Regions from separate parts of the Marinomonas algicola genome, predicted to be linked through region 2. Evidence: predicted binding sites of a transcription regulator. Region 2 holds the regulator's gene; each other region holds the start of a gene.
The links. The regulator FliA, encoded in region 2, starts transcription of late flagellar genes. The targets are predictions, from matches to a motif close to CTAAAGTTNNNNNNNNNNCNGCCGATA.
Positions count from the first base shown of each region.

Region 1: flgM (flagellar biosynthesis anti-sigma factor FlgM) is a predicted target of FliA. The motif match lies at 1,246-1,272, and genes of this name have one in related genera.
Region 3: IEZ33_RS06750 (DUF5610 domain-containing protein) is a predicted target of FliA. The motif match lies at 1,331-1,357, and genes of this name have one in related genera.

Region 1 covers NZ_CP061941.1:3,456,067-3,459,279, forward strand. Annotated here, with positions in the region: gene IEZ33_RS15860 (chemotaxis protein CheV) at 1-346, opposite strand, end outside; gene flgA (flagellar basal body P-ring formation chaperone FlgA) at 492-1,187, shown strand; gene flgM (flagellar biosynthesis anti-sigma factor FlgM) at 1,313-1,630, shown strand; gene IEZ33_RS15875 (flagella synthesis protein FlgN) at 1,667-2,143, shown strand; tRNA gene IEZ33_RS15880 (tRNA-Arg) at 2,286-2,361, shown strand; gene IEZ33_RS15885 (BON domain-containing protein) at 2,790-3,213, opposite strand, start outside.
Region 2 covers NZ_CP061941.1:3,095,558-3,098,770, reverse strand. Annotated here, with positions in the region: gene flhF (flagellar biosynthesis GTPase FlhF) at 1-1,003, shown strand, start outside; gene IEZ33_RS14205 (RNA polymerase sigma factor FliA) at 1,102-1,836, shown strand; gene IEZ33_RS14200 (chemotaxis response regulator CheY) at 1,893-2,273, shown strand; gene IEZ33_RS14195 (protein phosphatase CheZ) at 2,283-3,074, shown strand; gene IEZ33_RS14190 (chemotaxis protein CheA) at 3,086-3,213, shown strand, end outside.
Region 3 covers NZ_CP061941.1:1,502,264-1,505,476, forward strand. Annotated here, with positions in the region: gene pabB (aminodeoxychorismate synthase component I) at 1-302, opposite strand, end outside; gene IEZ33_RS06745 (alpha/beta fold hydrolase) at 372-1,244, shown strand; gene IEZ33_RS06750 (DUF5610 domain-containing protein) at 1,408-2,736, shown strand; gene IEZ33_RS06755 (GspH/FimT family pseudopilin) at 2,828-3,213, shown strand, end outside.

The sequences.
Region 1 (3,213 bases), 360 kb from region 2:
TCATATTAACGATACGCTCAACACCTTTCACCAAGAAACCTTGAATCCGACGATTGTATTCAGTAATGATGACAAAACACTGACTGATGTTTTCAATAGGCCTATCACCTGTGGCCAAACCCAAATCCAATATAGGTATTGTTCCTCCACGAATGTGAGCGACCCCACGAACAACAGGGCTACTATGAGGCATTGTTGTTAGCTTTGGGCATTGCAGAACTTCTTTCACTTTAAAAACGTTAATGCCGTAAATTTGTTTTCCATTCAAGCGAAATAACAACAACTCCAGACGGTTCTCACCAACAAGTTGGGTACGCTGGTTAACTGTATCGAGAACTCCGGCCATAACTTTATCTCCTATGAACCTTAATGTGTCGCCAAGGCGAACCTCTAAAAGAATATGTAAATATCATCCAATCATAGAGTGATATTTGCTATTTTACTAATATCTTATGCAAACTTAGAGTCAAAACTGTGAGATATTTACCAATATGATCAAAAAAAAATCGTTTCTCGTCTTTATCATTTACAGTTTTGTCTCTGTTTCCCACGCAACGGATTTACAAACCTATATTGCTGACTTTATTGAACATAATGAAAAGCCTAGGTTGGCCGCACGTTATCCAAATGCCGACATTGATATTGAGTTAGAAAACAGAGCCGACTTCAGCTACTTACCCACCTGCATAGAAAACAACCTTTCTATAACCAATTCCCGACGTGATGCTCGAAAACGGACAACGTACACGGTTGAATGTACGTCCCCCGCTTGGAAGTTTTACGTCCCAGTTAATCAAAAAATACTCTTGGATGCTTATGTTGCTATCAGTCCTATTTCAAGAAAACAAACCATTAATCCAACTAACACCGACTTGATCAAAGTAGATATAACTGAACTGAGAGGCGATATTTATAATGAAAAAAACACACCTTTTGGCTTCATCGCGTCACGTAATATCAATATTAACACCGTTATAACAGACAAATTGACAGAGCTTCCAATTATTGTCAAAAAAGGCGCTCGAGTAATGATAAGAGCCCAAAGCAATACGATTAGTGTTAAAATGAACGGAGAATCACTCGAAAATGGCATTTTAGGACAACAGATTCGAGTAAAAAACATAAGTTCTGGTCGAATAGTGTACGGAAAAGTTGTATCGAGCAACGAGATTCTTGTAAACTATTGAAACGACAGTACGAGATAGCCTATCTAACAAAATGTTAGCGAGAATATTCGATAAAAATCTAAAGTTTCTCATTTAATGGTCGATAATTGCTTTAAGAGACAAATTTTCAGGGGCGGGACTAGGTTATGGCAATTAATATTGGTAATGGTTTAGGTAATCAGGCGAGCATTGGCAAAAATGATCGGTTACAAAAAACGACTGAATCGACCGACAACCAAACAGGGCAAACTGTATCAAGCAAAGAAACACTTGCAGAAGACACAGTGCAACTTAGTGGCGCGGCTCAGGTTTTAAAAGATCAAGAAGCGAAGATATCCAGTCTTCCAGTCATTGATATGGACAAAGTGGAACGAATTAAACAGGAAATTGCGTCTGGAGAGTACAAAATAGATACTCAGAAATTAGCAAGCAACATGCAACACATCGATGCTCTTTTTTCTTAATTAAAAATGTCTCTATTTAACGCTTAAGCTGATTATATGGTCCCTGTCGAACCAATTTTTGCTCGCAACAAAGAACTTTTAGTGTCATTGTCTGAACTATTAGACAATGAACGAGACGCCCTTGCTCAATTAGACCCAGATAAAATTTTAACACTCTCAAAACAAAAGAGCGTCATCCTAGATGAACTCGATGCATTAAACATCAAACGACATTCGTTGCTACTCAAATTTGGCATTATTGATCAGAAAAAAGCGGAAGAAGGCCAATTTAAAAAATGGCTACACACGAAATCATCCAATCCAAAATTAATTGACCTTGTTACTCAATGTGAAGTGTTACTAGAAAACTGTAAAGTTAAAAACCATAACAATGAGCAAGTTCTAAATATTTCGCAACAACGCAACAAAACGCTTCTAGAGATACTTAAAGGCACAGACAAAAAAAGTCGAGTTTACACAGCAAAAGGTGGCACAAACCCTGTAAGCAGTAAACACACGATAGGTCGAGCATAAACCTTTAGCAAGCAAACCCGTATTGTTGAAAAAAATTAAATTCTATTTTATTTGCCGTATATCGAAAAATAATGTATAAAATCAATCACTTCTTATGCAAGTAATCTAGAAGTCTCTACTGAGCTCAAAAAAAACAACATACGTCCTCATAGGTAAACAGGATATACCTGCCGCCTCCTAAGCGGCTATTCCAGGTTCGAGTCCTGGTGAGGACACCATCTTTATCAATACAGGCATGTACTTAATAAAACGTGTATACCTATTGAATGCGACTATTCTCAAATACTTAACTCTTTCACAACCGTCTAACCTAAAAGCCCCCCATCATGTCACTCGTATATGCACATCAAAACGTCGTTTTTTGACACCTTATACCAATATAAAAACACTTTTAGTAAAGCAAAAAGACTTCTTCACGGAAAACGTACACGACGTCTTCGATGCCGTTAAAAACATCGCACTGACCGATAAACCAGAAAAACTATCCTACATTTGAACTCAGCCGTAGCCCACATAGAATAGCGATATTTTGGTCGTTTAAAATTAGAAATTATATGTAGGATCGAATAATTTTATACATTTAAATTTTCATAAATTAAAAGGGACCGCGCCAAGCTAGGCGCGGGTAAACCCAATAATTAACCTATTAATTACTCGCGACTAAGTCTGTTACTTTTAATTTATTAACAACACTCGTTACATCGTTAGTATTTTTAGCCATAGTAAACGCAAGATCTCTTTCAGAATCTGATTCTACTTCACCAACAAGCGTTACAATTCCATTTTTAACTTCTACTTCTATATCTAACCCGCTCACTTGTGAATCAAATAAAAATTTTGATTTAACTACTGTTTCAATTTTTGAATCTTTAAGACTTTGCATCATCTTCGAATCTTCTTCATGTGTTTTTTCGTCAATGACAGTGAGCCTATTATCTACTTTAGTAACACCTTCAAGCGAAGCTACCAGTTCTTCTGCTAAGGCTTTATCTACAAAATTATTAACCTTACCAGTTAAAATAACAGTACCGTTTTTAACGTCGGTATTAATATCGAACGAATTTAAATTT
Region 2 (3,213 bases):
GCTTTCCCCTATTGAGTCTGGTAATGATGAGCCAAAAATTGAAGAGTCGTTATCTATTACAAACTCTGTTAAAGAACAGCAATTTAAGGAAATGGAGCAAGAATTAAGAGAAGTCAAAGCTCTATTGCAAAACCAAAAAAATATTCAAACTCAACAGGGCCAGCTGGATCAACAGAGAAAACTAGACGTTAAAGAAGCCGTGAATCCTGAGTTGTTGAAAGTTCGAGACAAATTAAAGGGATTAGGTATTTCTGAGAATGTTATCTCAAGATTGCTAGATGATATTGATTTGCTTGGTAGGGAAGATGACTGGAATAGAGTTCTTGCTCACTTAGCCGACCATATACCAACTAGGGTTAAGACCAGTGAGTTACTGGGGTGTATTGCTTTTATGGGGCCCACAGGTGTTGGTAAAACAACCACTATCGGTAAAATAGCGGCTCAGCATGTTTTAAAGTATGGTAATAGTAGTGTGGTGCTTGTTACTACAGACACTTATAGAATTGCCGCGCACGAGCAGTTAAGGACATTCGGACGTATCCTTGGGGTCCCCGTTGTTGTTGTAAATGAATATTCAGACTTAAATGATGTATTAGATAAGTATGCTGATTACTCATTGGTGTTGGTTGATACGGCCGGTATGAATCCTAGAGATCGGAATCTTGAAAGGCAGTTGCTCATGATTAATCGTGCAAGGCCCAACTTGAAAAAATTATTAGTTCTGCCCTGTACAAGTCAAAGGCAGGTGCTGAAAACGGTTGTAGACGTATATTCAAAAGTCAGGCTTGATGGTTGTGTTTTAAGTAAATTAGATGAATCGGCTTCACTTGGTGAAGCAATTAGTGTAATTGTTGAAGAGAACCTTCCAGTAGTGTATGTTGCTGATGGACAAAGAATTCCTGATGATATTCAGCCGGCTAGGTCTCATAACTTGGTGAGTCGAGCTGTCTATGTGGCTGAGCAATATAGTCATCTTTATAGTTCTCTTAAATACGGTAGTTAGTAATTTTATGTTACTTTTTTACTTTGTTGATCGTCTATGTAGTAATGTCTAGATGATGTTTTTAACTTAAAAATTATTGGGTTGTTTTTTTATTGTTTATGCAGACTAAGATCGGCTACGACGCCTACTCAAAAAATGCACCTCTGTCTGTTGACGTTATTGTCAATCAGTATGGCTTCTTAGTGAAAAAAATTGCTTATCATCTCTTAGCGAGAATGCCTAGTAGTGTTGAGGTTGATGATTTAATCCAGGCTGGCATGATGGGACTGCTGGAAGCTCATAAGCGTTTTGAATCGAATAAAGGCGCTAGCTTTGAAACGTATGCAGGAATACGCATTCGTGGTTTTATTATGGATGAAGTGAGAAAAAGTGATTGGGCTCCCAGGTCAGTAAGACGAAATGGTCGAGCTGTCGCAAGTGCGATTAACGAGCTCGAATCTTCCTTAGGCCGTGAAGCGACGAATTTAGAGGTGGCTTCATCTATGGGAATTGAGCTTGATGAATATCATGATATATTACAATCATCCATGTCGAGCCAATTGTTTAGTTTTGAGGAGTTGCTTGATTCCGATAGTTTGAATTTTGATAGTGTTTCAGATAATGCGTCTAGCCCCTTCGAAAGTGTTGAAAGTGAAGATTTTCAAGACTCTTTAATTAAGGCAATAGATTCTTTGCCTGAGAGAGAAAAACTAGTATTGTCTTTGTACTATAATGAAGAAATGAATTTAAAAGAAATTGGTGCAGTTTTAGGTGTAAGTGAATCTCGAGTAAGTCAGATTCATAGCCAAGCGGCTATGAGATTGAAGGTCAAATTAATTGATTGGCGAGAATAAAATTTTGAGTTTTGAAATACTACCTTTGGGTTGTGGAGGTCGCATTGGATAAAAATATGAAAATTCTAATTGTTGATGATTTTTCAACAATGAGAAGGATAATTAAAAATCTTCTCCGAGATTTAGGTTTTACTAATACGGTAGAAGCTGATGATGGAACAACGGCGCTGCCAATATTGCAAGCAGGGTCGATTGATTTTCTGGTAACTGATTGGAATATGCCTGGAATGACAGGGATAGAGTTGCTGAGAGCTGTTCGCGCTGATGATAAACTTAAAACAATCCCTGTTTTAATGGTTACAGCAGAGGCGAAACGAGATCAAATTATTTCAGCTGCACAAGCGGGAGTGAATGGTTATGTCGTTAAACCTTTTACCGCTGTTGCGTTGAAAGAGAAAATTGAAAAGATTTTCGAACGTATCGACGCTGGGAAATAGGGGTATCTAATGTCAGATAAATCCAGTTCTAGTTTGGATGATTTTGAATCTATATTAAAAAATGGCGCTGTCGATTTGCTAAATAGCATTGAGGTAGGCAATTTTTCTAGTGCTATTCAAATAATACAAGAGTTAAGTGAAGCAAGGCATAAGAGCTTTTATAACGAAGTTGGTAATTTAACTCGTAGCTTACATAATGCGATTAAAGACTTTAAAGTCGACTCTGTAGAAATTGAACTAACAGACACTGATGAATCTGATAATGGCTCTAAAATTACGGATGCATCTGATCGATTAAATTACGTCGTTGAGATGACAAGTAATGCGGCTAATAAAACCATGGATATGGTTGATAGTAGCGTACCTGTCGCTAGTGAACTTCAAAAACAGGCAAAAGAGTTACGCAAGGACTGGGGGCGATTAATTCAAAGGGATCTTTCTCCTGAAGAATTTCGTCAGCTTTATAAAAGAATTGATGTGTTTCTATCGTATGCAGATGATAGTGCGACAATCTTGCATACAAATCTTAATACAATATTACTCGAGCAAGGTTATCAAGATTTAACGGGGCAAGTAATTACTAAAGTAAATGACTTGATTCGTGATGTCGAAGAGAAACTGGTTCACTTAGTCGCTGTAGCGGGTCGAGTTGATAGCATTTCGGGAATTGAACACGAATTAACCCTTGCAGAAGAGGATGATACTCGTGGTCACGGTCCAGCCATCAAAAACGATAACAATCCAGAAGTATTGAATAGTCAAGACGAAGTAGATGACTTGTTATCTAGTCTTGGTTTTTAAAGGAGCTGAGGATGAGTTTCGAAGTCGATGAAGAAATTCTTCAAGATTTTTTAGTTGAAGCTGGGGAAATCCTAGAACAGCTTTCTGAGCAATTAGTAGATCTAGAGCAAAATCCAGAAGATAAAGCATTGCTAAATGC
Region 3 (3,213 bases), 1.6 Mb from region 2:
TTAGAGGCTTTTTGAGCCCAAGGTTCCTTGCAAATTGTATGGATTAAGGTTTCTAGGGTATCAAATGGGGTGCCAATTGGTTCAATGTTGTATAAAGGCGCATTTCGCCAAACCAAAGAATGATCTGATTCTTGAGCTTCAAGTATGGCCAACGGGTCAGCAACCAAAATATCAAACCGAGTGTCAGAGAAACTCTTGTGATTACTGTCAAGTAATATGGCTAGAGGAAGGTCCCTGAAGGATTCGAAAAGGGTGAGTAATTCTTCTTGGTAAGGAAGATTTATCAGTCTAATGTCTGTCATAATAAACCTAGGGAATATAAAGCTCGGTATTGTATCCGCATAATTGGTGTTCTTATAGGTATATTACAAGTGACAGAAGTTTTTTTTATTAAATCGTCCTCTACCCATTTGGCTTATCGTCATTATCGTAACGATCGAGCCCCAAAAGGCTCGTGTTTACTTTTATTGCATGGAGCCGGCGTGGGCGGGGAGCTTACTTGGGAGAGCATGATTCCATATTTAACTCGTTGGGAAACAATTTTAGTTCCTGATTTAAAGGGGATGGGTAAAAGTCATGCGCTCTCGGGTGAAGAGGAGCCCTTTACTGCAAAGTCTCTTGCAGAAGATATGTCTCATTTATTGGACTATCTTGAGTGGCAACAATTTGATGTTGTTGGTTACTCCTTAGGCGGTTTGGTGACGTTATTATTAAACCAACTAAACATTGAAAAAGGCTTGCCATTGATTAAGAAAATGGCCTTGTTAGAACCCGCAACATTGGACCGAGAAAACTTACTTGAGTTACAAGGGTTACGCAATAAGTATCGAGCGGCTTCTAGAACCATTCGAGAAACCGGTGATGTTGAGCTTGGCATTGCCCACTTTATGGATGGCGTTTCTCCCAATAGAAGAAAACATCCTGTGGCAGAGAAAACCACCAAAACTCGGCTTGCTCATAGGCCATTTGGTTTTGCCTTTGCTTTAGATAGTGTCACAGATTTAGTCGATGATTTTGTTTCTAAGCCGCATTTAAGGCAAGTGATGTTAGAATCAACGCAAGAAGTGTTACTTTTTTCAGGAGGCATAAGTCATAAGTCATTAATTCTTCATTATGACTTATTAGAGCAGCAACTAAACGGTTGGCGACATGTTATTATTGCTGGTGCTGATCATTCTTTGCCGTTTCAGAAGCCAAGGCAGGTTGGACAAATCCTTAATGAGTGGTTTGTTAATGGTAATTGATATAAAGAATTATCTGCTTAGGTCGTTGTTTTTATAGCGTATTTGTTTTTTTAGAAGATAAAGGTACAAATAAATTATAAAATTGATTAAAGTTTGTTCTATTTTGGTCGATAACTGACCATGTAGTATTAATTTTATCGATCTTTCACAAAGGCGGCATGGTATGTCTGACTTTTTTAAAACGGCTAGCGATTTAACTAAAACGTATTTTCAGAATGACTTTCAAAGGACTGAAAGAGAAGTCCAGTCTCCTGTTAATCAAACTTTTCGTTCATCGGATAAATACGATCCCGCAAACCAGAGCGCTCGTGTCATGGGAGTGGTTCAAGAGCGTTTATTCTCTTATGTTGCTCGTTCTACTTCATCTGAAAGTGTTTCTTCTAATGAGAAAGCCAGTGAAGCCAGTAAAAACCAGGCGTCAAAAAATGATTTTTCTCCCGAGGCCGTAAGCCAAAGAATCATTGGTTTTGTTGGTAACTATATGGATAAGCTACGCGATGGTGGCGCCAGTGAAGAGCGTTTAAAAACGGTTTTTGAGTCCGCCCAGTCCGCTGTGACACAAGGTATCGAAGACGCTACTGAAAAGCTGTCTAGTCTTAATTGGCTTACGAACGATGTGCAAAACAACATAGCATCAACTCAAACACAAATTGAAAAAGGTTTTGAATCTTTATCTGAGCGTTTTTTTGAACCGCAAGCGCAACTTGAAACCAGTGAGGCTTCTCGAGGTGTTGCCGTATCATCTGAGACCCAATACAGACAAACAAGCTCGACAGAAATTCAAATAGAAACACGTGATGGGGATAAGGTGAGCCTGTCTCTGTCTGCTTTAGAAGCCTATCAAAGTCAAGTATCTGCTGCCAAAGTCGAAAATGAGAATGGTAGTGCGACGGCCTTTTCTCGTTATACAAGCAGTCAAAGTGAATTTGCCTTCGAATTTTCCCTAGATGGTGAGCTTGATGACGCCGAACTTGAGGCCATTAACTCATTAGTAAATGATCTTGCTGATGTCGCAGATACGTTTTTTAGTGGTGATATGAAGTCTGCCTTTGAGCAAGGACTGAAGCTAGGATACAATTCAGATGAACTGTCTGGCTTCGCTATGGAGCTAAATTATTCAGAATCGATTCGTCAGTCTTCTGCCGCGGCAGCTTATGGTCGTAACCAAGGAAGTGCAGCTGACGGGCTAGGCCAGTCTGTTATAAAGCCACTGGCTGAATTCAATAAGGAATTGACTGAAATTTCTGAGAAATTCTCTGCTCAGTTTGAAAATATGCAAGAGATCGCTACTCAAACACTGAATAGAATTTTTGAGATGCGCTCTGAATTAGAAGAGAAAAAACAATATATTGCTGAAATATTTGGTTTTACAAATGCTCTATTTTCAAACGCATTGTCTAAAAATAGTGACATTAATAAAGACGCTTCCTCTACAGGGAATGCCGTTCAGGGTGTGGTAGAAAATTCTGAGGGCAGTACTTCCAAAGCCTAAGACTACTGGCGTAGTTTGTTGTAAGAAAACTTGCTACAACATTGTTTGATATGTATCTTTTATTTTAATCAAGAAACAAGGACGTTTCTTTATGACACATGAACACGGTTTTTCACTAGTTGAAGTTCTCATTGTCCTGATGATTATTGCAATAATCAGCCGTACTTTCCCATCGTCTATTAATCTTTTTGCGTTTCAAAAAAAACAAAATGCGCTTTATAAAACGCAGCAAGACCTTGCTTTATGGCTTATAAGGGCAAGACAATTAGCCGTAAATATAAATAAAGAAGTGATCTTATGTGGTGGTGATCAATGCGATGGAAATTGGACTAAAGGGTTAGCAATACGCTCTGATAATGTCACTATTTCAACACTTTCATTTGATTTAGGTATACATGTTAGTTGGAAAGGTTTTCCAGTTCAAAAAAAATCCATTATTTTTCTTTCTGATGGATTATCAAGCTACCAAAATGGAAC